DNA from 3 places in the Cytobacillus sp. Bac17 genome. Region 2 is predicted to be linked to each of the others. Evidence: riboswitches for the same ligand, from Rfam matches in the RefSeq annotation. Region 2 holds a riboswitch; each other region holds the start of a gene.
The links. A riboswitch is a leader RNA that binds a small molecule or an ion and turns the genes downstream of it on or off. The one in region 2 is predicted to bind S-adenosylmethionine.

Region 1 (10,653 bases), on a different contig from region 2:
AGAATCGTCCAGGTCAAAAAAGTTTAAAATAGGCAAGTATTTAAATAAAATGGCGAGCACGAAATGGTGGAGGAACCTGAAGCTTGGCCAGAAATATGGGGTTGCGCTTTTTGTGACCATTGGACTATTCACGGTTTCCACCGTTCTAACTTTCTTCTTGCTGACAATTGCCAATTCAAAACTGGAGACTGTTAAGGATTCTGGGGAAAAAGCCATTAAGATTACAGAATCAGCGGCCACTTTTCATCATAAAGGGAGCACGATTGGAAACTTTATCATTGACTCCAACCCCAAACATTTAAAAACATTTGATGAGCTGACAGAGGATTTTAATAAATTGAAAGAGGAAATTTCTCCGGAACTGAGCGATTCAAAATCAAAAACCCTTTTTAGGCAAATCGATGAAAATGATCAAAAAATCACCAGTTTATTTCATGATGTCATCGAGCCAGAAGTAAAACTGCAGCATGCAAGAGAATATAGGCTGGGGAAATTGCAGGCAGATAATATTATTTCTGAAACGGTTGATAAGTTAAATACCCTTGGCAGAATGATGAAGGAGGATCAGCAAAAGGCTGTGTCTTCTGCCAAATATGGTCTTATCCTTACTTTAATAGTACTTGGTATTTCAATCATCATTTCTGCTATCCTGGGAATCGCGAGCATCCTTTTTATTGGAAGTATAATTTCTAAAAAACTAACTGCCATTGTCCAATTCTCAAATGAAATTGCAGGAGGAAACCTCAATGCAGATTCAGTGGAATATGAAGGTGATGATGAAGTAGCACAGCTTAGCAGAGCCATGAACTCAATGAAAATGAAGCTGCAGGCCATGATTCAGGAAATCAATGCGGTTTCTGGGTATGTGACAGAAAGAAGCGGTGAACTGAATATTGCTGCAAATGAAGTGAAAGCAGCCAGTCAGCAGGTGGCTTCAACCATGCAGGAACTGTCCGGAGGAGCCGAGGATCAGGCGGGTTCTGCAACGCGTTTATCTTTAATGATGGACGAGTACCTGGAAAAAGTAAAAGAAGCTTCATACAGCGGTAATGAAATAAAGAGTGCTTCCACAGAGGTGCTATCACTTACTGAGAATGGAAACAAGCTAATGAAAGAATCCCAGGAACAAATGAGATTAATTAACCAAATAATGAAGTCTTCTGTTGACAAGGTAAATGGACTTGATGGTCAGACAAAACAAATCTCCAGATTAGTTAAGGTTATAAAGGAAATTGCAGACCAGACCAACCTTCTGGCATTAAATGCAGCAATTGAAGCTGCCAGAGCCGGTGAGCATGGAAGAGGCTTTGCAGTAGTGGCAGATGAGGTGAGGAAACTGGCTGAGCAGGTATCATTCTCGGTTTCAGATATCACTAAGATTGTCGGGGGTATTCAAACGGAGTCAAGCAGTGTGGCCACATCCCTTCAAACAGGCTATGTTCAAGTTGAAAAGGGAACCGAGCAAATTCAATTGACAGGACAAACATTTCAGAAAATTTATGAGGCAGTTAACTCAATGTCCAATAATGTCAGTGACATTTCCCGCAGCCTCGAGCAGGTATCCATTAATTCTGCCCATATGAACCAGTCCATTGGCAGTATTGCCGCAGTGTCTGAGGAATCTGCGGCAGGCATCGAACAAACGAGTGCATCAATGGCTCAGACTAACCAATCAATGGAGGAAATCTCAGACAATGCACAGTCCTTGTCGGAATTGGCAGAACAATTAAATGAGATGATTGCAAAATTCAAATTGTAAAATCCAGGCATACTCTCTACACAGGGTATGCCTTGTCCTTTCTCCAGACATTTGAGATGAAAAATTAATAAGACAGTTTTCTCGGAGATTTAAAGGTTTTAGTCAGATATTGTAGAAATATTTAATTAATTGCATATCCCAATAGGAGGAAATAGAGTGGTCATTATGAATCAGGAAATCAGGAGACTCTATGCCAGGATTGAGACTTTGGAAAAGGAAAATAATATTTTGGCCAATAATCATTCACTTAAATATAATATATTCTCACGCTCAAATGATGGAATTTTAATTTTTGATAGCCAGGAGAGAATTGTTGATGTCAATCCATCATTTGCTGAAAGTATAAAGACGGATAAACAACACCTGATCGGCAGGAGACTGTCTGATATCGTGCCGAAAAATAGACATTTCAAGCTTGAAAAGCAAAGGGAATTATTAAAGAAGAAGGAAAGTGTCAGGGGCATTCTGCCAATATATAACGGCAGAACGATAATAGAGTTTGATTTTACTACCAGCATCCTTAATGAGGACGGTCTTTATATGTGTATATTAAGAGATGTAACGAGTAAGCGGCTCCTCGAACGAAAAGTGAAAAAGAATGAAGAGCTGTATGCTGACCTATTTATTGAAGCCCTGGATGGGATCATTTTTTGGCGTGGAAATGGTGAGATCATTGATGCGAATGAAGCTGCTTGCCGAATTTTTGAATGTACTCATGATGAGCTTCTCAATAAAAAGATCAAAGATTTTGTATATGAAAAATCGGAAAGATACAAAAGCATTGTTAAAGAGATGTTCGTTAAGGGAAGCATACGGGATGAGCTAGTTTTTCTTATGCCAAATGGCCAGTTCAAATCTTTGGAGTTTACAGTGAAATTGAACTCCGTTGAAGGCTACCATATGACAATCTTCAGAAATGTCAGTGAGCGTCACGCTATGGAAAAAAGCTTGAGGGAAAGCGAACAAAAATTTCGCATGATATTTGAAGGTGCCCTTGAAGGGATTCTGCTCTGGAACAATCAGTTTGAAATAGTCGATATTAATCAATCAGGTCAGAGAATGCTTCAGATGACAAAAAAGGAGCTTATTGGTGTTTCGCTGCATAGTATTTTAAATGACTGCAATATAACCGATGATGAATTAAAAGAGCAGATAAAAAACATACACTCTGCGGGGCAATCAGACGGTAACCTTTCCATTACTCTGAAATCAGGCAGAAAGAAATTTTTTGAGTTTTCCAACAAGCTGAATATTTTTTCTAATATCAGTATGACAACATTTAAAGACATTACTGAGAAGCTGGAAATGGAAGAACAGCTTCGGAAATCAGACACTTTGCATGTGATTGGAGAATTGGCAGCAGGGATTGCCCACGAGATAAGAAACCCCATGACAGCACTTAAAGGCTTTATACAGCTGCTGGAGGACAGTGTGAAGGAAGATCATACTATGTATTTCAATGTGATTACCACTGAGCTTAGCAGGATTGATTCAATTATTAATGAATTTCTCATACTTGCTAAGCCTCAAGCTGTCAAATTTGTGGAAAAAGACATATCTCAAATCATGAAGGAAACAGTCGATCTCCTTAGTGCTCAGGCTGTGCTCCATAATGTTCAATTCAGGACTTATTATGAAAAGAATTTGCCCAATGTTTTCTGTGAATCCAATCAAATGAAAAAGGTCTTTATCAATATTATAAAAAATGCCATTGAAGTCATGCCTAAAGGTGGATATATTACTGTATCCATCCAGAAAGGGTTTGACCATAAAGTTCACATATCCATTAGGGACGAAGGGACAGGAATTCCTGCACATAAAATAAAAAAGCTTGGTGAACCTTTTTATACTACAAAGGAAAGAGGCACTGGACTTGGCTTAATGGTTACATATAAAATTATTGAAGAACACAAGGGAACAATTGAAGTGGAAAGCAAATTGGGGGAAGGAACTGTATTCCACATCCATTTGCCCTATTCTTTAAAGGCGGGAATGAAATGAAAGGCAGAGTTTATTCTAAAACATACACACCGGCAGGGGACATTTACATTGTCATTGAGAATGGAATCCTTTCGGCTTTATACATGGGGGAAGAAGATTTTCTCGAAGGGGAAGACGTTTTATCATTGAAATTGGATCCCTCCGACTCTTTAATTAAAAGGTGTACAAATCAGCTTGAGGAATACTTTGAAGGGCATAGGAAAGAGTTTGACATCCCCATTGAACCTCATGGCACTGAATTTCAAAAGGCAGTCTGGAAAGAGCTGTGCCTAATCCCATTTGGAGAGACAAGAAGTTATCAGGACATTGCTTTTAAAATAGGGAAAGAAAAAGCAGTGCGTGCCATTGGTCAGGCAAACAAGGCCAATCGCCTTCCGATCATTATCCCATGCCATCGCGTGATTGGAAAAAATAAATCGTTAACGGGTTATGCAGGAAACAGGACTGAAATTAAAGAAGTACTGCTAGCACTCGAAGGGTCTAATTATATAAAATAGCTCAAACTTAACAATCACCTCTTAGGTGATTTTTTTATGGGGGTTATTATATATATGGTTGACTGAATGAGTAGGATTCGATTATCATCTAATTAGATATCGATCGAAATGAGGGCGCTGAAAATATGCAATTAAATCGTTTAGTAGCTTTTTATAAGACAATGGGAGACCCAACCAGAATCAGGATTGTTTTTCTCCTTGCCAAAGGTCCTTTGCATGGACAGGCGATAGCGGGGAAGCTTGGTTTAACTCCGCCAACCATTACTCATCATTTAAATAAACTGAGGGAAATAAACCTTGTTTATCAGAGAAGAGATAAAAATACTGTTTATTTTTATTTAAATGAATCCGTACTGAAACATCAATCAGGTGTTCTTGCAAAATTGGCAGATAAAGAGGAGGTTAAGAAAATGGAAGAACAAAATATAGAAAGCCAGAAGGTTATTGAAAATTTCTTTACCAAAGATGGAAAGCTGAAGAATATTCCTGCACAGAGGAAGAAGAGACTCATGGTTTTTGAGTATCTAATCAAAGGATTGAAAATGGGGAAAAAATATGAAGAAAAAGAGCTTAACGAATATATTCAACAGTATCATGAAGACTATGCTACGATACGCAGAGAATTTATTATAAATCATTATATGTACAGGGAAAATGGCATTTATGAATTAAACCCTCCGGAAATGTGGGCGAAAATAGAAGGGTAAAGCAAGGCAGGGCCCCAGTTAGGGCCCTGCATGCCTTCAATAGTAATAATCCGGTTTGCGGTCGGTAAAAATCGGAATCATGCTGCGGACTTCTTTCACTTTATCCAGGTCTATCTCAGCATATAGGATTTCTTCCGTTTCAGAACCTTCTGCAAGCACTACTCCCCAAGGATCTATAATCATCGAATGGCCAGCAAAGACATTGTCAGGATCAGAACCGGAGCGGTTGCATGCAATTACATAGCACTGGTTTTCAATGGCACGCGCAATCAAAAGTGCCCGCCAATGTGCCAGCCGGGCCAATGGCCATTCAGCTACTACAAATAAAGCTTCAGCACCTTCCGCTGTATGGGTCCGCACCCACTCAGGAAAACGGATATCATAACAAATCATCCCTGCAAACTTCCTATTTTCCAGTGAAAAAACTCCCTTGGCTGTCCCTCCGTTCAGATAGAGATGTTCATTCATCAGCTTGAACAAGTGCAGCTTGCTGTATTCATGTATAAGGTCACCTTGGTTATCTACAATCAGCAGAGTGTTGTAAATGCCATCGGGTGTTTTCTTTGCAACAGATCCGCCAATCATATGAACCCGATTGCTCTGTGCGGCCTCTTTCAAAAAGACTAGCGATGATTCTGCATCCTGGTCTGCAATTTCACCCAATCTGGTCAAGTCATAACCAGTCGTCCAAAGTTCCGGCAGCACAATAACATCCGGTTTATCCCTAAGCGCCTTTTTAATCATGATTTCGGCTGCTTTAAAATTATCCTCGGGTTTTCCAAATGCAATATCCATTTGCAAACAGGCAATCTTTAATTTCATAAAACTCCCCCGCAATCATCATATCCTTATGGTAAAATTAGTCCGATAGATGGAAATTTTCAAAATTTTACTTTACATCTTACCATTTACGTTATATCATTTGTGACTATATTTTCAATCTTTTTTTTAAGCAGGTGAACAATTTGGTAAATTATCCGCAATCAGATCTTTTGAAAAGTCTGCCTAAACAGTTTTTTGCATCTTTGACAGCCAAAGTGGGGAGAAAACTCCAACAAGGGCATGATGTCATCAATCTTGGACAGGGCAATCCTGACATGCCTACACCAGAGCATATTGTCAAGAGTCTTCAAAGTGCAGCCGATAATCCGCAAAACCATAAATATTCCCCTTTCCAGGGCTTCCCGTATTTAAAAAAGGCAGCTGCTGACTTTTATAAAAGGGAATTTAATGTTGAATTGGATCCTGAAACCGAAATAGCCATCCTTTTTGGTGGTAAAGCAGGATTGGTTGAAATCCCTCAATGCCTTTTAAACCCTGGGGACAGCGTATTGGTTCCGGACCCGGGATATCCTGATTATTGGTCAGGTGTTGCACTTGCCAAAGCAAAAATGGTGACAATGTCTCTAAGAGAAGAAAATAACTTCCTGCCAGTATACAGTGAATTGTCAGCAGACCAGCTTAATGCAGCTAAACTGATGTTCCTTAATTATCCAAATAATCCCACTGGAGCAGTGGCAAACAAGGACTTTTTTCAAGAAACAGTTGATTTGAGCAGGAGCCATGGTATTTGCATCGTCCATGATTTTGCATATGGAGGAATTGGTTTTGACGGCATAAAGCCTGAAAGCTTTCTTCAGGCAGAAGGGGCAAAAGAGGTCGGAATTGAAATTTATACACTTTCAAAAACATTTAATATGGCAGGCTGGAGAGTTGGATTTGCAGCTGGAAATGCAAGTGTCGTCGCAGCACTGAACCTTATGCAGGATCATCTATACGTCAGCTTGTTTGGTGCTGTTCAGGAAGCTGCAGCAGCTGCTCTGTCAGGACCACAGGATTGTGTTAAAGAATTGAATTCCATATACGAATCCAGACGTAATACATTCATCTCTGGCCTCAGGGAAATCGGCTGGAATGTTCAAGCTCCTAAAGGCTCTTTTTTTGCATGGCTCAAGGTCCCTGAACAATTTACATCGGAAGAGTTTGCTGACTATCTCTTGGATAAAGCGCATATTGCGGTTGCACCAGGCATCGGATTTGGTGATTTTGGAGAAGGGTATGTGAGAGCGGGTTTACTGACATCTGAGGAGAGACTTAAAGAAGCAGTGGGCAGAATAAAAAAATTAAATTTATTTTAAATTTTTCTCATAATTCAATTGACAAAAATATTAAGCACTGTCATAATTCTAATTAAATTTTAATTCTAAATTAACTGAATACTCGTTTCGTTTTCTTATCAAGAGCAGGCGGAGGGACTAGCCCTATGAAGCCCGGCAACCGACTTATACATGAGCACGGTGCTAAATCTTGCAGCTTATAGCTGAAAGATAAGAAGATGTTAGATTGCTATCCTAACCTCTTCTTATTTGAAGAGGTTTTTTATTGTTTTCATTCTTTGATTTTTGAAAGGAAGAATATACATGAGTGAAATTATTGCAACGTATCTGGTTCATGATGAAAAACATAACCCGGAGAAAAAGGCCGAGGAGATCGCTTTAGGCTTAACGGTCGGGTCATGGACCCATTTGCCGGAACTAGAAAAACAGCAGCTGGAAAAGCATAAAGGCAGGGTCGTTTCTGTTGAAGACTATACTAAAGATGAAGAAAAAAAGGAAACAGCCGCAGTCATTAAGATTGCCTATCCAACTGTTAATTTCAGTCCTGATTTACCGGCAATATTAACAACAGTCTTTGGAAAACTATCATTGGATGGAAAGATTAAATTGTTAGATTTACAGTTTTCCAATGAACTTAAAAGCTTTTTTCCTGGGCCACGATTCGGGATTGACGGACTGAGGGAAAAACTGAATGTATATGATAGACCCCTTCTGATGAGCATCTTCAAAGGGGTGCTGGGCAAAGACATGGATTTTTTAACTTCGCAGCTGAGGGAACAGGCCCTTGGCGGCATCGACCTTGTAAAAGATGATGAAATTCTATTTGAAAACCGCCTTACACCTTTTGAAGCCCGGATAACCGAAGGCAAAGAAGTGCTAAGGCAGGTTTATGAGGAAACAGGCCACCGTACCCTATATGCTGTGAATTTAACAGGCAGGTCTTTTGATTTAAAAGATAAGGCAAGGAAAGCATCCAGACTTGGTGCAGATCTTCTTCTCTTCAACGTATTCTCGTATGGGCTCGATGTTTTGCAGTCATTAAGAGAAGATGATGAGATAGGGCTGCCTATCATGGCACATCCTGCAGTTAGTGGAGCTCTTTCTGCTTCAAGTGTTTATGGGATTTCCTATCCTTTGCTTTTAGGCAAACTCCTCAGGTATGCAGGCGCAGACTTGTCTCTATTCCCTTCACCTTATGGATCGGTTGCCCTTGAAAAAACTCTGGCCTTATCAATTGGGGATACCCTGACTAGGAATGATTTCTGCAAAAGAACCTTTCCGGTTCCATCAGCCGGCATCCATCCGGGTCTTGTACCTTTGCTTTTCGAAGACTTCGGAATAGACAGTGTAATTAATGCCGGAGGTGGCGTACATGGGCATCCGGATGGGGCAAGAGGAGGCGGTTTGGCATTCCGCCAGGCAATAGATTTAATTTTAAATGGGGCTTCTTTAACAGATGCTCCATCAAACTTCCCTGAATTAAAAAAAGCGATTGATCTGTGGGGGTACAAAGAGGTGGCTGTAAAGAATGGCTAAAGTGGCGGTATTTTGTGATTTTGATGGAACTATTACCGAAAACGATAACATCATTCATATCATGAAGCACTTTGCTCCTTCTCAATGGGAGGGGATAAAAAATCAAGTTCTGGGACAGGAAATTACCATTCAAGAAGGAGTAGGAAAGATGTTTTCCCTTCTGCCAAGCAGTCTGAAAGATGCTATCACCGATTTCATCTTAGAAAATGCAAGAGTAAGAGAGGGATTTCAGCCATTTATCGATTATCTGGAAAAAGAAAAAATACCGCTTTATATAGTCAGCGGAGGAATAGATTTTTTTGTGGCTCCTGTACTGGATAAGTATGGACCCTTTGAAGAGGTGTTCTGCAATAGTTCTGATTTTAGCGGAGATACAATTAATATCTTATGGCCCCATAGCTGCGATGAAAAATGCAATAAGAATTGCGGCTGCTGCAAGCCTTCTATTATGAGGAAACTGGTGGATGAGAACACCTTTAAAGTGGTGATCGGAGATTCAGTAACCGATCTGGAGGCTGCCAAACAGGCAGACTTTGTCATTGCCAGAGATCTGCTCCTGGAGAAAAGCAAAGAGATGAACCTAAATCATTCTGCCTTTGAAACATTCTATGATTGCATTGAGCTTTTAAAAAGATTAAATGAGGTGAGGGTATGAGCAGAGTTGGGGAAAAATGGAATGAGCTTGCAGATATTAAGGAAGAGCTTGCAGAAAGGGACTGGTTTATGGGAACAAGCGGAAATCTGGCCATTAAGGTCAGCTCACATCCCCTTCAATTCCTCGTAACAGCAAGCGGAAAGGATAAAAGGAAACGCACTGATGAAGACTTTCTCCTTGTTGATGAATATGGACACCCGGCAGGGGAAACACATTTAAAGCCTTCTGCTGAAACACTTCTGCATTCTGAGATATATCGAAGAACGAAAGCTGAATGCAGTCTTCATGTACATACTATTGACAATAATGTCATTTCAGAAATTTATGGTGATCAGGCGGCGGTTACATTTAAAGGGCAAGAGCTGATTAAAGCATTTGATAAGTGGGAGGAAGATGCTGTTCTCGAGATTCCGATTATTCCGAATCATGCGCATATTCCAACGCTGGCAAAGTGTTTTTCTTCCCATGTATATGAAGATTCAGGTGCCGTCTTGATAAGAAATCATGGAATTACAGTATGGGGCAGAACCTCCTTTGAGGCTAAAAAGATCCTTGAGGCTTCAGAGTTTCTGTTCCGTTATCAGTTAAGGCTCCTGGCATATAAGCCCGATCAGCTAATTAAAGTAGTTTAATATATGAACTGCTGTTATTAAATCATGCGAGAAAAAAATTATAATAGAGAGGAATGATTAGATTGGCATATATCGTACTGAAAAATTCAAAAAAAGAAATTAGGAATCAGGAAGAGGTTGCTGCTTTTCTGGAAAAGCAGGAGGTTATCTATGAGCAATGGGCAATAGATAAATTGCCTGAAAATCTGCAGGAAAAATATTTACTTTCCGATGATGAGAAACAAGAAATTCTGGCTGCATTTGCTGAAGAAATTAAGGATATTTCTGATCGAAGAGGATATAAGGCACAGGATGTAATTTCCCTTTCAGAGAATACGCCGAATTTAGAACAGCTTCTTCAGAATTTCCAGCAGGAGCATCATCATACAGATGATGAGGTGAGATTTATTGTCAGCGGTCATGGAGTCTTTATTATACAAGGAAAAGATGGAGAGTTCTTTGAAGTATTCCTGAATCCTGGCGATTTAATATCCGTACCCGAAAACATCCGTCATTATTTTACTCTTCAGGAGGATCGAAAAGTAGTAGCCATCCGGATTTTTGTTACCGCAGAAGGATGGGTGCCAATTTATGAAAAAAAGGAAGTTCATCAATAATTTAATGACCCACCCATTGCCCCCGGCATTGGGTTTTTATTTTCCTGCTATAACAATTGGATATTTTTTTAACATATTATGGTCTTGCGATTTTTTTATCAAATCCCGTTGATGCCACATAATAAATTTAGCAGAATGTGTCGAAACCCCATG
Region 2 (10,653 bases):
TAATGATAATCCCGCCCCTAGAGCTTCCTGTTTCGATAGGCCATACCATTGCCCTCCAAAATATCCTGCAGCAAGCTTGTGAATGATGGACCAGGTAACAATAATAACCAGAAGATCCAGAGAAGGAATTTCTTCATTAAACTCAAGCGAAAGCCCGAAATTCAAGAAGAAAAATGGGAGAAACAGATTCCTGACGGGAAGTACAACTTCCTCTGTTTTTTCTTTCACCTCCGTTCCGGCAAGTATGATGCCGGCAAGAAATGCGCCAATAACCTCTGATAGCCCTAGAAATACTGCAAATCCTCCATAAGTAATCGCAACTCCAAGAACAAGAATCAAAAAGGAATCTTCATGAGCAACTTTCTTCATCCAATGCTGGGCTTTATGAAGAACTATTCTGCTCATCCAAACCGCAGCGCCAGCAAGGAGAGATACCTTCAGAAAAATAAACAGAAAGTCTGCAGCGGAGAAACTATTTCCACCGCTCAGCCCAATCAGAACGGTCACAAGAATCGGGGCAGCGAGGTCTTCAAAAATCAGAAGAGATAGAATATATTCAGAGTCTTTATCTTCAAGGCGATTCTTTGATTCCAGCAGCTTAACAGTAATTGAAGAACTGGTTGCATATACGATTCCGCCTATCAATAAAGAGACAAACATATTTTGACCTGCTGCATAGGCAATTCCCGCAGTCACTCCCACTCCCAAAAAAACATCCAATAGCCCGGATTTCCAGACCTTCCTTCCGTTATTCCTTAATTCTCGCACAGAGAATTTTGTGCCAAGCAGAAAGAATAGCAGAATTAAGCCAATTTCACCTGCAGCTTCAATTACTTTCGCCTCTTTGTAAAATCCAAAAATACCGATGCCTGCTCCTAAAATAATATAAATAACGATATCGGGAATTCTTAAGATTTTAATCCCAATTATTGCAGTTATATAAAGGGCAATAAAAATGAGCCCAATTGCAAGAGGCATATTCATATTCCGTTATTCATCCTTTTCTGAAACCGTATTTTTACGGACTATTAATACCCTCTTTGTCTAAATTTCACTCCTGTCAATTAGATCCAAAATCGGATAGCACAAATTGTGTCATTCCCTCCAAGGATTGTTTTTTCGGCTGTATTTAATTTCGGAAATGAATACTTAATTATTTATATAAAGAAAATTCGACAGGTACCTGGCACCAATAAAATTTGTCGATAAAAAAACGAGCTATATTACTGGACTTTTTTTATTAAAGCGTTTATTTTACTATAAAAAGGCAATATTCTATGTATAAGTTCAATAAAACCGAATGGGATGGTGTTACGATGGCAGACAAAAAAAATGTTAAAACTCCCAACAAAGATCTAAATATTGGTGCTAATGTTTCATTAAACGGCCTGGTAACAGCTGTTTTTGATAATATGGTCCATGTCCAGATTGGCGCTAAGATTGTAACGGTCCATGTAAAAGACCTTTATTCTGGATTAAATAATCCTTTGTTAAAAAACCAGCAGGCATAAAGTGAAACTTCAATCAGCGGGGGCTTTATACCCCACTGATTATAAGTTGAGGCCCACAGGACAAGGAAGGCTTCGTCTGCATGAGCATCGTACGACCAAATGCGACAGCTTTTGGGCGGAAGTATGTTACAAAGACATTGCCATAGGACAAGGAAAGCTACGGCAGCGATACATCGCACGACCGAAAGCGCAGCTTTTGGGAGGACGTGGCGTTTTTAGTCTTTGTTCTGCGGTCGGGCCTTTATGGGCAGTGGACTCCCACTTATCCTCTTTCGATTCCTCTGAGTCTTGAAGAAGGAGGCTTACTGCCCGTTAGACTGCGATAACATCCACCATCTCTAAACATACTTCAGGAGGGGCAGCTCATAAGCTTGCCCCTCCTGTTTTTTCATTATGTTTTCAGGTTATACCGTCTGTACCTGTTTATTTTCCTTTACAGCCGGAGCATAGTCTCCAAGCACCTGATAAGCCTTCAAATCTGATGTATCTAATAATGACACAGCTTCCAATGATGCCTTAAAGATGAAGACATCTTTTGACACTTTACTGATTATTTCACATCCCTCAGGCAATCCTGCATTAGCATCACCCCAAATAATCCAAACTGGCTCGTCAAGAACAGTCCATTCCGACTTGCCTTCCTCAAAGACTGAAGGAATATCTGTTCTGCCTACATGAATCAAATCTTCAATAATTGCGCTGGCTGTCGGAAACATGCCGGCTCCAGGACCCTGCAGGCTGATATTCCCGACTATATCCGCATCAATTGAAACTGCATTTTGCACTCCTTCTACTCTGTACAAGGGATGTGCCTCCGCTGTCAGGACCGGTTTTACAGTACAGCGGATAGCATCTTTTTCCCTCTCAATCGATGCTACATGTTTAAATTTCAGTCCCAGGGAGTCAGCCATACGGATTTGTTCAATTGTAATGTCAGTAATGCCTTCTCTAACAGATGTTTCCTGCGCCGGTGCTTTCCCGAACACCAGCTCACTCAGAACAACCGCTTTGAAAAAAGCGTCATATCCCTCGATATCGTTTTTGGGATCGGCTTCTGCATATCCTTTTTCCTGAGCTATTTTCAGTGCTTCTTCAAATGATAAGTTCTCTTCGCGCATACTTGTCAAAATGAAATTGGACGTGCCATTTAATATACCTTCGATCCGTTCAATCTTGTTCGCATTCAGCAGCTGCTTGATAGTCTGAATTATTGGGATTCCGCCTCCGACTGTTGCTTCAAATCCTAATGATACATTATGTTCTTTTGCGAGCCTCGCAAGCTCACTTCCATGGAATGCAAACATCTCCTTATTTGCAGTAATGACATGGCATCCTCTCAATATTGCCTGGCGCAAATACGTATAGCCTGGCTCCCTGCCAACAATGGCATCAATTACGACATCAAGCTTGGGAAGCTCAATAATTTCTTGAAAATCATCAGTTAAAAGCACGTCATCATCAGGCACAGAATGCTTACTCACATTTTTGACAAGGATGGCGGAGACCTTCACTTCTTTCCCGAATATCGCCTGAAGCCTTCCCTGATGTTTGCTGATCGTTTCATACACTCCTTTTCCAACTGTTCCAAACCCCAATAGCCCAATCGTTAACGCTGACATTTCTCATTCCCCCTGGTTAATATTTAAAGAGCAGATACCTATAAAAACAAAAAACCCCTTCCGTCTATTACAGACAAGAAGGGGTTTGAATTTACATTCCGTTCATTCCGCCTTCTTATCTTCGGAAAATGTATTCCTCTGAATTTGGCACCGTGCATAAATGCTGGTTGCCGAGGCTTCATAGGGTCAGTCCCTCCGCCTCTCTTGATAAGAAGTTTCTAAGTATTCAATTTATATGAATCATAAACATTTATAAGGACTTCGTCAACCTTTTTTGAAATTTTTTTCTTCAACCGCTTTCATTTTCCTCGAAATCTTCAATAATGATTTCAAGAAAATGCTTAAGAATTCTGGCAGTGAGCCCCCAAATAACCTTATCCTCAAAAAAGTAAAATACTTCTTCTACTTTCCTTGTCTGCCAATTGTAATTTTCACCTCCGGCAATCAAGTCAAAAGGAAAATTTTCTTCGGGCTCTACTTTAAAATTCACGTGATACGTTTCCGGCTTTACTCTTTTTAGAAAGGAAAGAGGCACGGTAAAAACTTCTTCTACTTCGTCAGGGTTTGGCACGATCTGGTCAGGATTATGGATAATGCCTGCATAAGGGTAAATAATTTGTCCGAAGGAAATCATGTAATCCAGCGGGGACACATCTGTGATGCTGTCTTCGCTTACGCCGAGTTCCTCTGAGGTCTCACGGATGGCCGTATGCTCCTCATCCCTGTCTTCCGGATCTATTCTTCCGCCGGGGAAACAGACCTCCCCAGGCTGCCTTCTCATTGTAAGTGAACGCACCTCAAAAAGGACATGTGTTTCCTTATTTATCTCTACAAGCGGAAGCAAAATAGCGAATTTCGAAAATCGCTCACTCCCTAAAATGACTGGGGTCCTGTTACTTAACCTTTTAGCCAGTTTTTCAATCTCCATATACCCCACCTCCAGCAGCAATTCCAATTTATTGGCTACATCTTTATCATACTGTATTTACTGTGTTTTATTAATTCATACGGCTTGTACCATGTAATGATACAGGACAGTCTAACTGTCCGCCCTTCAAAAGAAAAAGAAAGTTTCTCCTCCTGCAAATCAGGGGAAATAGAAAATATAATATGACATGAGGAGTGAAAATATGAAGAAAAATATATTAATAGGCGGGTATGCTACACAGGAAGAGCTACGAGAAGCTATTGAAGGGGCAGAGTCAAACGGGTATCAGAAAGACAACCTGGTGATTGTTTCAAAAGATGGAGCGAATCTTGAAAGCTTTGCAGACAATCATGGAGTGAACTTGCGAATAGTCGGATCCCAGGAGCTCGGCAATCAGCGCTTTCTTGATTCAGTGAAAGCCCTTTTTATGGGAGAAGATCCAGCCACAAGTTCAGGAATGGATCCTGATAAAAAAGATGGTATACGGTTTGATGAACATGACTTGGATAAATACGCAAGCATGGTGTTTGATGGAAAATATGTCTTAATCGCGGATTACTACGGAAACTATCCCACTACCCAGAAAGGCAATCAGAGGGTCAGTGCTGAAAACTCAGAAGGGTACCTCGAAAGCGCTTCAGCACGGGAAGTTGACCATGAAACAGATATCAAAACACTGGCAGATAAATCCGGTAGCTCATGTGCTGCCGATAATCAGGAATTCACTCGTGTTCATGTTTCACCAAAGTCTGAAGTTGTGAAAACCAGTGCTGAATTAAACTGGGATAATCGGCTTACAAAGGAAAGGGACAAATAGCAAAGGGCCCCCCGTGTGGGGTCTTTTTTCCCGAATAAAAAAGAGAGGTTCCCCTCTCTTAAGCATACTTCTTCTTATCTTCCTCCTGTTTGAAGAAACTCTTCATCGCATGGAATACATCTGCTTTTTGCTTAAGGATATAATAGCGGAAATCCTCATTTTTAATATTTTTATAGGCTGACATCAAGGTCGAGTGGCGGTTATACTGGTTGACCTCACCGTACCCGAACATATTGGACACCTTCATAAGATCTTCCACCAGCTTAACACAGCGGGCATTGTCAGAGGTCAGGTTATCACCGTCTGAGAAGTGGAAAGGGTAAATGTTATATTTGCGCGGGTCGTATTTGACATCAATCAGTTCAAGCGCTTTACGGTAGGCAGATGAACAAATGGTTCCCCCGCTTTCTCCTTTTGAGAAGAAGTCCTCTTCTGAGACCACCTTTGCTTCAGTATGATGGGCAATAAATTCTATCTCGACTGTCTCATATTTGGTCCTCAGGAACCGGGTCATCCAGAAGAAAAAGCTTCTGGCCATATACTTTTCCCAAATCCCCATCGATCCGCTCGTATCCATCATTGCAAGCACGACAGCCTTTGAATCAGGCTTTACAATTTCATTCCAGGTCTTGAACTTCAAATCTTCCTTATAAATTGGGTGGAAAGCTGCCTTTCCATTCATTGCATTCCGCTTGAATGCCGACATCATGGTCCGTTTCTTATCAATATTGCCCATTAATCCAGTCTTTCTGATATCATTAAATTCAATGTCCTCTACCAGATTTTCATCCTGCTCTTTTCTTTTTAAATTAGGCAATTCCAATTGTTTAAATAAAGCTTCTTCAATTTCCATCAATGATACTTCTGCTTCAAAATAATCCTCGCCTGCCTGGTCGCCTGCCCCTTGCCCTTTTCCGGGTCCTTTCTGGCTGCCGGATCCGTCACGTGCCACTACATCTCCAATCTGGCTATCTCCATCGCCTTGGCCGACATGTTTGTTTTTATCATAGTTATAACGGATTTTGTATTCATCCAAAGAGCGAATTGGAATCTTCACTACTTCCCGCCCATTCGACATTACAATGTTTTCTTCCGTTATTAAATCAGGCAAATTGTTGCGGATTGCTTCCTGGACTTTATCCTGATGACGCTGCTGGTCATCATAGCCTTTGCGATGGAGGGACCAATCTTCTTGGGAAATCACAAACTGATGGTTATTGACATTCGTCATGTTAACCCCTCCTTTTAAATTAAATTTCACACATTACAGCTTTCCAACATACAATATCGCGAGTGTCAAAAAATGATGAAACATCCCCAATTCAGCAGTCTGCCTTCTTTTCATAGACTCATTTCCTGGCAGCAAATTTATTATTAATGACCAATACAAAGAAATGTTTATTACTCTATCATATGCGAGAAGACAAAATAATTTACAAATAATTTTGACAATAAGACATTCGCATCATCTTTTAGACAAGCCCATTTTTTAATATGGGGATTTGCCTAATTAAACAAAAATGAACCTCCGCTTTTAGCGAAGGTTCTTGTCCTTGTTTTTATGCTGAATGGGATCGGGATATTTATCATAATCCTCTTTTAATTCTTTATTGGTCCGCAAATTTTCCATCTGCTTTCCCAGGTTTTCCATTTCTTCAATATTTTCTGCCATTGAGCTGTTTCTCGGTGTATAATTCTTATCTAATTCTTTCTTTTTCATGAATATCACCTCTGCTGTATTTATACCCCCAATTGGGCGTATCTAAACTTTTAGGCAGAATCTGCTGCATAAAAATGGCCAAGCGAAAATAGGATTATACTAAAAGGGGGGGATTTTTATGAGCGAAATCCTTTGCTGCGGCTGGTGTGGTGAATTATCACTGTATGATCGGACAGTTTATCTTGAGAACAAGCCAATTTGTCCTGAATGCCAGAAAAAAAAGAAAGAAGCTGCACAAAATATAGAGAAAAATAGATGAAGGGGCTTTCGGGCCTCTTTTTTTATATGGGGTATTTTTTCCTGGAGTCTATCATTTTTAATACATTTGGCGGTTTGCTTTCCGATTCTGACTTTTTCTTGATTGCGACGCTTCTTCAATTATTTGCGCTGATGCATTTGATTTTTGCGCCGCCACCCGTGATATTTGCGCCTTCCTCATTCTTTATTGCCTCTAGTATCATAATTACGCCGATATACAGCTGATTTGCGCTGCCCATTTTGATTTTTGCGCTGTAACCCATGTCATTACGCCTTCCCTATTCTTTATCGCGTTCTCTTTTGCCATGATTGCTCCTGAACTCCACTTATTTGCGCCCTTCCTAATTCAGCTCTTTATTCATCCGCAAAAAAAGCCTGGCAGCTATCCTGCCAGGCCATTTTTTAACGATTCAGCAAGCTTCCAACATAGCGGAGCAGTTCGTTTGCTGATGTTGAGTTATAGCCATGTTCGTCAATTAATCTTGCTACAACTTCATTCACCTTCTTCAGCTGCTGCTCATCCGGCGTTTTTGAAGATGTGGTGATCTTCACGACATCTTTCAGGTCAGCGAAAAGCTTCTTCTGGATAGCTTCACGCAGACGGTCATGCGAATTATAGTCAAAGCGCTTGCCTTTTCTTGCGTAAGCTGAGATGCGGATGAGGATTTCCTCCCTGAATGCTTTCTTCGCATTCTCGGAGATGCCGATCTGCTCTTCGATTGAGCGCATCAGCTTTTCATCCGGACTGATTTCCTCACCGGTTAATGGGTCGCGAAGCTTCGCTTTATTGCAGTATGCTTCAACATTATCAAGATAGTTTTCCATAAGCGTTTTTGCAGATTCTTCATAAGAGTAAACAAATGCCTTTTGTACTTCTTTCTTCGCAATATCATCATATTCTTTGCGGGCCAGAGAAATAAAGTTCAGGTATCTTTCCTTCAGTTCTGGAGTAATGGATGGATGCTGATCCAACCCTTCTTTAAGCGACCGTAATACATCCAGCGCATTGATGCTCGTGATATTTTTACGGATGATTGTAGAAGAGATCCTGTTGATGACATAACGCGGGTCAATACCGCTCATGCCTTCATCTGCATGCTCTTTTTTCAATTCCTCCACATCAGCCCTGTTATAGCCTTCAACGCTCTCTCCATCATACAAACGCATTTTCTTAACTAAATCTATATCGCCTTTTTTCGGATCCTTCATGCGGGTTAAAATCGTAAACATCGCTGCAACCCTCAGGGTATGAGGTGCAATGTGCACATTGGAAACATCGCTTTCTCGGATCATTTTATCGTAAATCTTCTCTTCCTCTGAAACCTTTAAATTATATGGGATTGGCATAACGATAATCCTTGAGTGCAGAGCCTCATTCTTTTTATTGGAAATGAATGAACGATACTCTGTTTCATTCGTGTGAGCAACAATTAGCTCATCCGCTGATATCAAGGCGAAGCGCCCTGCTTTAAAGTTGCCTTCCTGAGTCAGGGACAATAAATGCCATAAAAATTTCTCGTCGCACTTCAGCATTTCCTGGAATTCCATCATCCCTCGGTTTGCTTTATTTAGTTCCCCATCGAAACGATAGGCACGAGGATCTGATTCTGAACCATATTCAGCAATGGTTGAAAAGTCAATGCTTCCAGTCAGATCAGCAATATCCTGGGATTTTGGATCTGATGGGCTGAAAGTGCCAATTCCCACCCTGCGGTCTTCTGAGAAAATGATTCTTTCAATTAAAACATCTTCTATACGGCCGCCATACTCCTGTTCGAGACGCATACTATTCAATGGCGAGAGGTTTCCTTCAATTCTTATTCCATATTCATCATGAAAGTCTTTACGGAGGTGATGCGGGATTAAATGAAGCGGATCCTCATGCATTGGACAGCCCTTAATAGCATAGACCGCTCCCCTATCAGCGTGAGAATATTGCTCTAAACCTCTCTTTAGCATTGTCACTAAAGTTGATTTACCGCCGCTGACCGGCCCCATTAATAAAAGAATCCTTTTGCGGACATCGAGGCGTTTGGCAGCAGGATGGAAATACTCTTCTACCAGCCTTTCCAATGCTTCTTCTAATCCAAAGAGCTGATTGCTGAAAAATTGATATCTTTTTTGCCCCTTCACTTCTTCGACACCGGCATCCTTAATCATATTATATACCCGTGAATGTGCTGACTGGGCAACCCATGGCTTCTCTTTAACAATTTCTAAATACTCTCCAAAAGTCCCTTCCCATTTAAGCTTTTCTTCCTCGTGTCTGTACATCTCAATTTTTTTTAGAATATCCATAAGGACCTCCCCCTGTCGCATTATCAGAGACGATTAATATACTCTATGCGCCCCGGCAATCGAACATGCGTAAACTATTGAGAGTTTGGTTTGTACTTTTTATGGGGATTAATTATAAGGAACACTTTACTGCGGGATCTAACTGTAAAAAAAACTCCATACTTTTCATTCACAGTTATTCATTTTTGGGCTATAATAAGCTTATATTTACAAGCTTGCCTATTGATATACCGCTAAAGGAGGATTACATATACATGGGTACAATTATTATTATCGGTGTAATGGTTGCTTTCCTTGCTGCTATTTTCACTGCTGGTTATGATGACAAGCCAGGCGTTAGCAAAAAATAAGCTGCTGATCATTCAGCAGCTTTTCTCTTATTTCGGAACACAGGCTCTTGGTTATACCCCTACCTCAAATCCATCTTTTTCTTCTGTACAAAACCCTTCATATACATTCGTGTCTGCTTTTCAAGCATGCCGGCGATTTGACCAGTCCACGTGTCATTCCGCTTGCCGCCCGTACGCTCATCATAGTACTCGGAAATGATTTTATTATACACTTCCAGCTCTTCGCGGTAGGCAGTTTCATCCTGCTTATATTCATTTTCATGGTATATGTGCTGAAGAGGAAGCCTTGGCTTTTTATCGTTCTTTTTGGAAGGATAGCCAACAGCCAGTCCAAACAAAGGAATTACGCGATCCGGTGTTTTTAAAAGTTCAGCTACACCTTCAAGATTGTTTCTTATTCCGCCAATATAGCATATTCCCAATCCCAGCGATTCAGCAGCAACCGCAGCATTCTGTGCAGCCAATGCTGCATCAATGACAGCCACCATAAATTTCTCTGTGCTTTCAATGGAGGGAATTACATTGATATTTTCCATTTGTCCCATTACTTCATGACGATGCAGATCAGCACAAAATACGAAAAATTGGCCATTTTCTGCTACATAATTCTGGTTGCCTGCAAATTCAGCAAGTTTCGCTTTCTTCACTTTATCGGTAATACCGATTATTGAATAGGCTTGAACAAAACTTGAGGTGGACGCAGCTTGAGCAGAAAGTACAATCGTTTCTATCTGTTCTTTGGACAGAGGCCTATCTTCAAAATTCCGCACGGAGCGATGGTCCATCAGCAAATTGATCACTTCATTCATCACAACTCATCCTTTCCATATATACTTTTTCATTTTACCCAGAAAGGAAAGTATTCTCCAAAGGAAAAGGCCCGAAAAATACCAGGCCAGCTGTTTCCTATTTTAAATGCAAGTAATCCTGCTGCCGCAGTGCTTCATAAACAAGAATGGCTGCAGTGTTGGATAAGTTAAGCGAACGGACTTTATCGTTCATTGGAACCCTTAATGCGCGTTCTTTGTTGATTTCAATGATATTCTTCGGAAGGCCCGTCGTTTCTTTGCCGAAAATAAAATAATAATCCTTCCCGACATTGCTGTAATCGAAAGTGGAATGCGGCTTGGTGCCATACTTCGTTAAGTAGAA
Region 3 (10,653 bases), on a different contig from region 2:
TTCCGGGAAAACGTTTTTCTCCCATCACGATAACATTTTTTAAAAAAGGAAGTCTTTTGCTTTTCAGCTGCCCTGGCTCAGAATCCTTAAGTTCCGGGACGATACTGTATAGCATTTCTATGTAGGAGGTTTCTCTGAACTTTTCCATCAGAACAATGGTTGTACTGTCAGATTGCTTTAATAGATATTCAAGCTCAGCAGCTTGATAGTTTGTATTAACTGTTACAAGGACAGCCCCCATTTTGGCTGTTGAGAACTGGCATGTAAGCCACTCGGGCGTATTGGTTGACCATGCGGCAATATGCTCTCCTTTTTCAAGACCCAGCTTCATAAACCCTTTGGCAGCAAGCCTGCAATATTCATTAAACTCCTTATAACTCATTCGGAGCCCGCGATCTGCGTAAACTACTGCTTCGTGATTCGGGTGAAGGCCGGCTTTCTCCTCCAGGAGCTTCCCTACTGTTAGGTTCAATAATTCCGTCATCCAGAAATCCTCCTTGGTATATGATGATCTATTCATTGTGTAAAGAGTTCTCTAAGATGCTGATCTAAAACGCTTACATTTTATGTTATCATATATTGCTGAATATTCAATATTTTCATATATTGATAACTTATAAATTTTTCTGGCGCAATTTTTAAAACTATAGATTCATCTAATGTGAATTCTCCATAATAAAAAAACTGCCCTTTAATATAGGAGCAGCTTCTTTAATGTTCAATCTGAAATTTTTACATAAAATGTCCTCGTCCTTGGTCCGTCAAATTCACAGAAGTAAATACCCTGCCAGGTGCCCAGAAGCAGCTGTCCTTCTGTAATGACGATATGCTGTGAGGAACCGACAGTGACCGCTTTCATATGCGCTGCGGTATTCCCTTCCATATGAAGGTCTTTTTGCTGATCCCAAGGATATATTTCATCGAATCGGCGGATCAAATCTGTCTTAACATCCGGATCTGCATTCTCATTTATGGTGATGCCGGCAGTTGTATGCGGGCAATAGACGATTGCTGCTCCTTCAGCGATTCCGCACTGGTTAATGTATGCCTGTACTTCTGAAGTTATTTCGAGAAACTGGTCTCGTTCAGAAGTGTTTACAGTGAATTTCCTTAACAATGGGCTTCCTCCTTTAAAAATAAACAGCTTCAAATAGGGTTATTTCTTTTTCAAGGCCAGGCGAAAGCTGAACAGCAAAGGGCTTCTCTCCTCTTTTTTTCAGAACTTCCAAAACCCTTCCTTCATCCAGTAATGGCTGGCAAAAGGTGAGTTTTACTGATCCAATTCCAATGGATGCTCTCTTCTCTTTTCCATTGCTGTTTATGTAAACATCAGCCATGAAATTCGGCATAATCGCCTTCCATGACTCCGCAGACTTTTCACAGTCATTGGAGGCTATAAACACTTCTTCGATTTTTTCATTTTCAAGGTTTTCATCAATAAAGCCAAGATGTCGCAGTTCTTCAAATCTTTTATCGTCTTCCACGCCCCAGTCAATAAAGAAAGGATATTTATAATGTGGGTTTTCTTTAAAGAACAGCATCTTCCACGAAAGCAAGCTTCCATCCTGCCTCTTTCTGCTTCCTTCAAAAATTGGAAGGGACTCAAAGCCTTTCCTCTTTAATTCAGCCTTTAGCTCTTCAATATTACTGGTTCGGAAGCAGAGCTGCCCGATGCCTTCCCCTGACGGGAGTTCATCTGTCAGCTGTTTAATGAGCGGGTTTTCAGCAGCAGCGGCAATATGATTTGATTCAATTGATAAAAATTCAATGTATGACTGCCCGATATATAAAAGGCTGTTATATGTCCCCCAGTTCTCATGGCTTCCTCCCAATACTGCTTTATATCCCACATTCCCCCATTTCTTCACTGGTTCAGATGGTTCAGCTTTAATAAAGTGTACGAGATGGTCTAGTGCCAGATTCATTAGCGGCTTCCTCCTTTCAGCAATCTATTTATATAAATCTTACCTTCGGTTTGTATTCGAGTCCACTATCAGCTGCTGAAATGCGCCGCAAAAAATGTCATCATAATGAAATAAATCTTTTCTTTATAAAGGGTTCACAAAAACTTAAAAAACCTTTACAATAATTAAAAATAGAATATTCAATCCATTTAACCAGGAGGTATGCATAATGAAAATTATGAGTAATGAACAGCTGGTCGTCTCGTATCGTGATGCATTGAAGTCAGGGTCTGAAAAGGAATGGATTAGGATATTAAAAACTGAAATTCAAAAACGGGGATTGAAGCCGTTTAAAGAGTAAGTTTCAACTTAATAGTTTTGCCAAATACTTAGTAAATATGTAGGAGCGGGAGCTATTCCCGCTTTTTTTAATATTTCCGCAAGTATGCTGAAAGATTATTAGCCTTTTTAATATTTTCATATTCCTGTTCACTGAGAACACCGAGTTTCTTTAAAACCGTACTGTATTGCAGTATCTTCATTTGTCTTCGTCTCAAGCTCATCACCTGCTTTTTAATATATTATGCATAACAAGTACAATGTTTCCTTAATGCAAATAATTTTCAATAAAGAAAAAAATAAAACCAGAGCCGATTCCGCTCTGGTTTCTATTTTATTATGCTTCAAAAAGAAGGCTTTCAGGATCTTCGATCAGTTCCTTGACGCGTTTCAGGAATGTGACAGCTTCTTTACCGTCAACAATTCTGTGGTCATAGGAAAGTGCGATATACATCATTGGGCGGTTTTCCATTCTTTCAGCATCAATTGCAACCGGGCGCAATTGGATGGAATGCATTCCAAGAATACCAACCTGTGGTCCGTTCAGGATTGGAGTAGACATCATGGAGCCAAATACACCGCCATTAGTGATAGTGAAGCTTCCACCCTGCAGATCTGATAAAGCAAGTTTATTGTCTCTCGCCTTAACCGCAAGGTCCATGATATCCTTTTCGATTTCAGCAAAGTTTTTGCGGTCTGCATCACGTACAACCGGCACGACAAGACCTTCTGGTGCTGACACGGCAATACCAATGTCATAGAATTTCTTAAGGACAATTTCATTGCCTTGAATTTCAGCATTTAAATAAGGATTTTTCTTAAGGGCTGCTACTACCGCTTTTGTGAAAAATGACATGAAGCCAAGCTTAACATCATTTTCTTCAAAGAATTTATCTTTGCGGTTCTTACGAAGGTTCATCACATTTGTCATGTCCACTTCATTGAACGTTGTCAGCATCGCTGCAGTTTGCTGAACTTCTACAAGGCGGTTTGCAATGGTCTGGCGGCGGCGTGACATTTTGATTCGTTCCACTTCTTTTCCGGCGGCTGGCTGTTCAGCAGGTTTAGAAGCTGCTGCCGGTTTTGGTGCCTGAGCTTGCTGTTTTGCTTGATTTGGATTGAAGGATTCAACATCCTGGGTTCTGATTCTTCCCAGTGGATCAGCTGTCGGCACCTGGCTTAGGTCAATCCCTTTTTCTCTTGCCAGCTTGCGTGCTGCCGGAGAAGCGATCGGACGCTGTCCGCCAGCTTTTTCTTCAGCTGCTGGCTGTTCGGGCTGATCCTCTGCTTTAGGCTGTTCAGCTTTAGGAGCCTCAGGTTTTTCTTCCGTTTTTTCTGGAGCAGGTGCAGCTTGTCCGCTTTCATTAACGATAGCAATGGTTTCACCAACATTAACCGTGTCGCCTTCCTGTGCTTTAATTTCCTGTAAAACACCGCTATGTTCAGAAATGATTTCAACATTTACTTTATCTGTTTCAAGTTCTACAACATAATCCCCTTTATTTACTGTATCACCAGGCTGTTTTAGCCACTGTGCCACCGTACCTTCTGTAATGGATTCCGCCAATTCTGGAACTTTGATTTCTGCCACCTTAATTTCCTCCTTCTTGCTTCCGTGTTAGGGTCTCATCTATTATCCGTGCTTGTTCTTTCTTATGAACAGTCGGGTCACCTTCAGCCGGGCTTGAACGGCGTCTTCTTCCAATGTAGCTGACATCGATATCGCTGCCTGCGATTTCTTTCAGTCTAGGTTCAACGAAATTCCATGCACCCATATTTTTTGGTTCTTCCTGAATCCAAACGATTTCTTCTACATTAGGATAGCGGGTTAAAATTTCTTTAATTTGATTCATTGGGAACGGATAGATTTCTTCCACTCGTAAAATATGGAACCAATCCTGATCCTGGTAGTTTTTCAGGTTTTCGGATAAATCAATTGTGATCTTACCTGTTCCAAGAATGATGCGTTTCACTTTTTCGTGATTTTGGCCTAAGCCAGGCTGTTCAATAACAGACTTGAATTCTCCTTCGCTCAATTCGAGTCCATTTGAAGCGACATTCGGATTGCGCAGCAGACTCTTAGGAGACATGATCACCAACGGGCGAACTTCCTCTTTTCCGAGAATGGCAGCCTGTCTTCTTAAGATATGGAAGTACTGTGCTGAAGAAGATAGATTAGCAACTGTCCAGTTGTTTTCTGCTGCAAGAGTCAGGAATCTTTCCAGGCGGGCACTTGAATGTTCAGGTCCCTGTCCTTCATAGCCATGTGGAAGAAGCATGACAAGACCTGATTTTTGGCCCCATTTCGCACGGCCAGCAGCAATAAACTGGTCAAACATTACCTGTGCCGCATTGGCAAAATCACCATACTGAGCTTCCCATAGAACAAGCGTTTCCGGAGCGAATACATTATATCCATATTCAAAGCCTACGACAGCAGCTTCAGATAATGGGCTATTATGGACAGCGAATGATGCTTTAGCCGTTGAAAGCTTGTGCAAAGGTGAATACGCTTTTCCAGTTGTATGATCGTGCAGAACAACGTTTCTTTGTGCAAATGTACCTCTCTCGGAATCCTGGCCAGTCAGTCTGACAGGGGTACCATCAGATAAAATGGTTGCAAAAGCCAGTGTTTCAGCAAGTCCCCAATCAATCTTGCCGTCTCCTTCAAGCGCTTCCAATCTGCGCTGCAGGATTTTGCCGAGTTTATCAAACACTTTGAAATTCTCTGGCCATTTTAATAATTCTTCGTTAATTTGCTTTAATTTATCGACAGACACAGCTGTTTTAATTTTTGGCAGACCCTTTTCGACTGTTTCAGGTGGATTGGTTAACTCCGCCTCTTTCTTTTCTTTTGGAACCTTTTCATAGGCAGCCTTCATTTTTTCCAGTACTTCATGATGAATGCCCTCTGCTTCCTCTTTGGAAATGATCTTTTCATTTAGAAGCTTATCAGCATACAGCGCTTTCACGGTTGGACGCTTGCGAATAATGTTATACATAAGAGGATTAGTCGTCATAGGCTCGTCCATCTCGTTGTGCCCAAATCTTCGGTATCCGATTAAGTCGATAAGGATATCCTTTTGGAATTTCGCACGATATTCACAAGCAATTCTTGCCGCTGCAACTACTGCTTCAGGTTCATCTGCATTCACATGCAGAATTGGCATTTCATAACCTTTGGCAAGATCACTTGCATATCTGGTAGAACGTGAATCATGTGATTCTGTTGTGAAACCAATTGTATTATTGGCAATGATATGGATCGAACCGCCCGTATTGTAGCCAGTCAGCTGTCCAAGGTTCAGTGTTTCTGCTACAATTCCCTGTCCTGGGAATGCTGCGTCTCCATGAATGATAATGGCTAAAGCAGCTTTTGGATCTACTTCAGGATAACCGGCCTTTGTTCTATTATCCTGTGAAGCTCTGGTATAGCCCTCAACCAGTGAACCTACAAATTCAAGATGGCTCGGATTGTTAGCTAATGTCAGTCTGGCTATGGTCGTATTCTCATCTTTGATCTGTTTATCAAGACCAAGGTGATATTTAACGTCGCCTGTCCAGCCGTAATTGATTCCGATAGATCCTTCGGAAGGAACCAGTTCTTTATTTGGCGCATGCTGGAATTCCGCGAAGATCATTTCATACGGCTTTCCAAGCACATGGGCAAGAACATTTAATCTTCCGCGGTGGGCCATGCCGATGTTAATTGTTTTGGCTCCATCAGAAACGGATTCAGAAACAATTTCATCCAGTAATGGAACCATTGTATCAAGACCCTCAATTGAGAATCTTTTCTGGCCAACGAATGTTTTATGAAGGAATTTTTCAAATTCCTCAACTTCAGTCAGTCTTCTTAAAACTTTCAGTTTTTCTGCCTTCTGCATTGACAGTTTATGGCTGTTGGCCCCTATTTTACGGCGAAGCCAGTCTTTTTCGTTTTCATCAAATATATGCTGGAATTCAAACGCAATTGGTCCCATATAAGCGCTTTTCAGGAATTCAATTGCTTCAAGTCCGTTGCGTAATGGATAGGTGGCGTCTTTAGTAATGACACCGGCAGGAATCTCTTTTAAATCATTTTCAGTTAAGCCATATTTGCTCAGTTCGAATAATGCACTTTCAGATTTATTGTTACCCAGCGGATAAATATCTGCAGCCAAGTGGCCATATGTGCGGATATTATCAGCAAGGCGAATCGCAGCAAGTGTTTTTTCAAGCTGTCCGGCATTCATTGGCTGATTTGCTGATGAAGCCATTTGCGGAGTTCCTTCACTCGCTAGAGGGGAACCATTTCTTTCAAAGTAGTCTTTCATTTCAGGATCGATAGAAGATGGATCCTCTAAGTATCTTTCATATAGTTCAATAACGTAGCCAAGGTTGGGGCCATGAAATCCTTGTTCAAAAGGTCCCTCACCATTCGATGGCTTTTTCATGGAAAATTACCTCCATAACTGTTTTTAAGTAAATAATTCAAATACATTTTTCTCCCCTGAAAATACAATACCCGTCTATATGATGCATTAACGTTTTATTTTTACGAATAATAATATTTTTCAGAGGATAAAACGTTTCCACAGTTATTCTAACACGGAAAATCTAGTTGTACAAAGATAAAAACATGAATATAGTGGAAAACTATTAAAAAATTTTTTTTAGTAATTACTTATTCTAATAAAATGTTTTGTTAAATGTTAAACAATTATAAATAAGAAATAACTGGGTGGTTTTTAGGGGTTCATTTTAGATTGTTATTATACTTAAAATGTTGCCCGCTGATTTCAGCACGGGACCTTCTTTCCGCCGGGAGGAACAGAGGTCTTCAGCTCCGCCTGCGCGGTCTCCCGCTCCCTCTCCTGCCGCAGGACATTTAAAAAGGCTTCCTTGACTAATACCGCACGACGAAAATGCGGATGAATTTTCGAGAATCATGTGCCCATAGCGATGATCAGTTCAGGTTAATAACTAAGTTCAAGCAAAAATTCAAAAACATTTTGTAAAAGCACTTTCTTATATAGAAGACAAAATAAAAAAGCCGGCAGTCGTCCGGCTTTAAAAAGTCTCAACTAAGTTAATATAGATTTGTTTCACTGCATTCGCATTTTTTCTGTTTTCTTTTAGGGAAGATTCAATTGCTTCTCTCGTTTCCACAGGAAAATCAAAATGGCCGCAAGTTGTACATTTTTCGAACATGGAACCAGAAACATTTACTTCAATGCCATCCATGGTCTGGAATACTGCTGGACCCTCGGATTCCGCAAACCGGTGGCGGCAGTGGCTATGTTCACGCATATTAGCTCCCCTCCAAGAAAAATTTCATTTACGTTCATTATAAAACAAATATTCTGAACTTTAAAGTGATCCCCTTCTAACATTTTATGCCAGGTTTTTTTCAAAAGAATAATTTGTGTATTTTTAAGACACATTAAAATTATTCAAATTCAGGAGGTTTTTCCATGAATATTGGCAGAGCAAAAGAGATTGCTGAGTCTGCTGAAATGCACAGTGTTACTTTGAATGGCATCCCGATCATCATTCAGCATGTAGATGAGCAGACTAAAACAGCACGTGTTTACACAAAAGCAGATTCTGAAAAAGAAATGGATGTGCCGGTTAACGATTTGATTGAAGAATGAATACCCCAAAAAAACTTTCCAGAATCTGATGGGAAGTTTTTTTGTTCAAAATTTTCCTCATTCCCCCTTAAATAATGGAGACTGAGGGCAAAAGGACGTAAGATACCTGGTCGGATATTTTTTATAACATAAAATATTCAAAAAAGTGTTGACGATTAGCGGTTTACTGTAGTAAAGTTTAGAGAAAATTTAATATTTGATTTCTTATCCAGAGAGGTCGAGGGTAAGGCCCGACGACGCCTCAGCAACCAGCAATCATTTTTTTGATTGAAAAGGTGCTAATTCCTGCAAGTTTCTAAAACTTGAAAGATAAGAAGAATGGCTGATCACATTAAAAAGTCTTCTTCTTATAGAAGGCTTTTTTTTATTTTTTATAAGGAGTGGTTACAAGCATGTATAATATTGACACCAGATTAGCGCAAATCGGAAACAGGAGCGAGTCAGCAACAGGTGCTGTCAACCCGCCCGTATATTTTTCCACGGCATATCGCCATGAAGGCATTGGCCAGTCAACTGGCTTTGACTATAGCAGAACAGGCAACCCTACCCGCCAGCTGCTTGAGGAGGCAATCGCCGATCTGGAAGAAGGCGACCAAGGCTATGCCTGCAGTTCTGGAATGGCCGCAATTCTTACCATTCTTTCTCTTTTTAAATCCGGAGATGAATGGATTGTATCAAAGGATTTATATGGCGGTACATATCGTCTGCTTGAACAGGGCTTCAAGAAGTGGGGACTTCAGTGCAAATATGTAAATACCAGCAATTCCGAAGATGTTGAACTATTAATCACGGAAAAGACCAAGGCAATATTTCTGGAGACTCCAACTAATCCGCTTATGGAACAGACTGACATTCAATTGATAGCAGACATTGCCCAAAAGCATAATATCCTCCTTATAGTTGATAACACGTTTTATACCCCTCTCCTTCAGCAGCCGTTAAAGCTTGGAGCTGATATTGTGATCCATAGTGCAACCAAGTATCTTGGCGGGCATAATGATGTCCTTGCCGGATTAATTGTTGCAAAAGGCAAAGAGTTATGTGAGGCACTGGCGATGAACCACAATGCCGCAGGTGCTGTCCTTAGCCCTTTTGATTCATGGCTGTTGATCAGAGGGATGAAGACACTCTCTCTCCGCATGGAACGTCATGAAGAAAATGCAAAGGAATTAGCAGAATTTTTATCGGGCCACGATGCAGTAACAGATGTCCTTTATCCCGGCAAGGGCGGCATGATATCATTCCGAATCAAGGATGAATCCTGGGTGAATCCATTTCTGCAGAGCCTCTCCCTTATCTCCTTTGCTGAAAGCCTTGGAGGAGTCGAGAGTTTCATAACTTATCCAGCAACTCAGACACATGCGGACATTCCTGAAGAAATCCGTATTGAAACCGGTGTTTGTAATAGGCTTCTGCGTTTCTCGGTTGGAATAGAAAATGCAGAAGATTTGAAGGCGGATCTTGAACATGCTTTTGCTAAGGTTGTTAAGGAGGCAGTACGATGAGTTCGAATTACACATTCCAAACGAAATTACTTCACAATAATCAAAAATTCGACCCGGAAACAGGAGCTGTCAGTGTACCGATCCAGCATGCCTCCACTTTTCATCAAAAAGATATTGATGTGTTCGGAAAATATGATTACAGCCGCAGCCTGAATCCAACAAGGGAAGCACTTGAAGAAGTCATCGCGGAGCTTGAAGAAGGTATTAGAGGGTTTGCCTTTTCTTCTGGAATGGCTGCCATTTCTACAGCATTCCTCCTCTTATCTCAGGGAGATCATGTTGTCATTACAGAAGATGTATATGGCGGAACCTATCGAATGACAACAGAAGTCCTGTCCCGCTTTGGCATTGAGCACACATTTGTTGATATGACAAATCTTGAGGAAGTAAAAGAAGCAATCCGTCCCAACACGAAAGTTTTCTATGTAGAGACTCCTTCCAACCCGCTGCTGAAAGTGACAGATATACAGGCCATCAGTTCACTTGCAAGACAGCATGGAGCCTTGACATTTGTGGATAATACCTTCCTGACCCCTGCCCTTCAAAAACCGCTTTCTTTAGGTGCAGATATAGTGCTGCACAGCGCAACCAAATTTTTATCCGGACACAGCGACGTCGTGGCTGGCCTAGCGGTTGTGAAAGATCCGGATTTAGGTGCAAGACTTGCTTTTCTCCAGAACTCCTTTGGAGCCGTTTTGGGTGTTCAGGATGCGTGGCTTGTGCTGAGAGGCATTAAAACGCTGCAGGTCAGGCTTGATCAGTCTGTGAAATCAGCTAAGAAAATTGCTGGTTTCCTTAATGATCACCCATCTGTTAAGAAGGTGCATTATCCAGGTTTTGCAGATCATCCCGGATATAAAATCCAGAAAATGCAGGCTGTGAACGCAGGTGCCGTCCTATCTTTTGAGCTTGAAGATGAGCTATCGATGAGAACATTTGTTGAAAATGCGAAAATACCTGTTTTTGCAGTAAGTCTGGGAGCTGTTGAATCCATCCTCTCCTACCCTGCAAAAATGTCACATGCAGCCATGCCAGCATCCGAACGGGAGCAGCGCGGAATAACGGACAGTCTTCTTCGTCTATCTGTTGGCCTGGAGAGCGCAGATGATATTATAGAAGATTTCAAGGCAGCTTTATCTGCTGCCGGAAAAACAAAACATTCGATTTTACAGCGGGGGTGATATTTTGAGTTTCCTAAATAAATTAAAGAATGAAATCATCATAGCAGATGGCGCGATGGGAACTCTTCTGTACTCCTATGGTACCGAC

Region 1: linked by a shared signal. The riboswitch ahead of NR125_RS03815 (2,3-diketo-5-methylthiopentyl-1-phosphate enolase) and the one ahead of NR125_RS21970 (homoserine dehydrogenase) in region 2 are both predicted to bind S-adenosylmethionine.
Region 3: linked by a shared signal. The riboswitch ahead of NR125_RS18295 (methionine biosynthesis PLP-dependent protein) and the one ahead of NR125_RS21970 (homoserine dehydrogenase) in region 2 are both predicted to bind S-adenosylmethionine.

The regions. Positions count from the first base shown of each region.
Region 1 covers NZ_JALJRC010000001.1:762,403-773,055, reverse strand. The annotation lists gene NR125_RS03845 (methyl-accepting chemotaxis protein) at 1-1,759, shown strand, start outside; gene NR125_RS03840 (PAS domain S-box protein) at 1,925-3,760, shown strand; gene NR125_RS03835 (methylated-DNA--[protein]-cysteine S-methyltransferase) at 3,757-4,257, shown strand; gene NR125_RS03830 (DUF2087 domain-containing protein) at 4,383-4,964, shown strand; gene NR125_RS03825 (carbon-nitrogen family hydrolase) at 5,001-5,786, opposite strand; gene NR125_RS03820 (pyridoxal phosphate-dependent aminotransferase) at 5,930-7,102, shown strand; SAM riboswitch class I at 7,195-7,298, shown strand; gene NR125_RS03815 (2,3-diketo-5-methylthiopentyl-1-phosphate enolase) at 7,385-8,617, shown strand; gene NR125_RS03810 (2-hydroxy-3-keto-5-methylthiopentenyl-1-phosphate phosphatase) at 8,610-9,272, shown strand; gene NR125_RS03805 (methylthioribulose 1-phosphate dehydratase) at 9,269-9,904, shown strand; gene NR125_RS03800 (1,2-dihydroxy-3-keto-5-methylthiopentene dioxygenase) at 9,958-10,500, shown strand.
Region 2 covers NZ_JALJRC010000024.1:14,573-25,225, reverse strand. The annotation lists gene NR125_RS21980 (cation:proton antiporter) at 1-984, opposite strand, end outside; gene NR125_RS21975 (hypothetical protein) at 1,317-1,511, shown strand; gene NR125_RS21970 (homoserine dehydrogenase) at 1,916-3,130, opposite strand; SAM riboswitch class I at 3,243-3,344, opposite strand; gene NR125_RS21965 (NUDIX hydrolase) at 3,420-4,058, opposite strand; gene NR125_RS21960 (general stress protein) at 4,261-4,875, shown strand; gene yhbH (sporulation protein YhbH) at 4,934-6,106, opposite strand; gene NR125_RS21950 (hypothetical protein) at 6,410-6,595, opposite strand; gene NR125_RS21945 (hypothetical protein) at 6,714-6,854, shown strand; gene NR125_RS21940 (PrkA family serine protein kinase) at 7,256-9,151, opposite strand; gene nfsA (oxygen-insensitive NADPH nitroreductase) at 9,561-10,310, opposite strand; gene trmL (tRNA (uridine(34)/cytosine(34)/5-carboxymethylaminomethyluridine(34)-2'-O)-methyltransferase TrmL) at 10,408-10,653, opposite strand, start outside.
Region 3 covers NZ_JALJRC010000017.1:13,507-24,159, forward strand. The annotation lists gene NR125_RS18255 (AMP-binding protein) at 1-484, opposite strand, end outside; gene NR125_RS18260 (secondary thiamine-phosphate synthase enzyme YjbQ) at 719-1,117, opposite strand; gene NR125_RS18265 (VOC family protein) at 1,131-1,925, opposite strand; gene sda (sporulation histidine kinase inhibitor Sda) at 2,134-2,265, shown strand; gene odhB (2-oxoglutarate dehydrogenase complex dihydrolipoyllysine-residue succinyltransferase) at 2,581-3,834, opposite strand; gene sucA (2-oxoglutarate dehydrogenase E1 component) at 3,836-6,679, opposite strand; gene NR125_RS18285 (hypothetical protein) at 7,296-7,535, opposite strand; gene NR125_RS18290 (H-type small acid-soluble spore protein) at 7,700-7,879, shown strand; SAM riboswitch class I at 8,081-8,195, shown strand; gene NR125_RS18295 (methionine biosynthesis PLP-dependent protein) at 8,272-9,384, shown strand; gene metC (cystathionine beta-lyase) at 9,381-10,565, shown strand; gene NR125_RS18305 (bifunctional homocysteine S-methyltransferase/methylenetetrahydrofolate reductase) at 10,570-10,653, shown strand, end outside.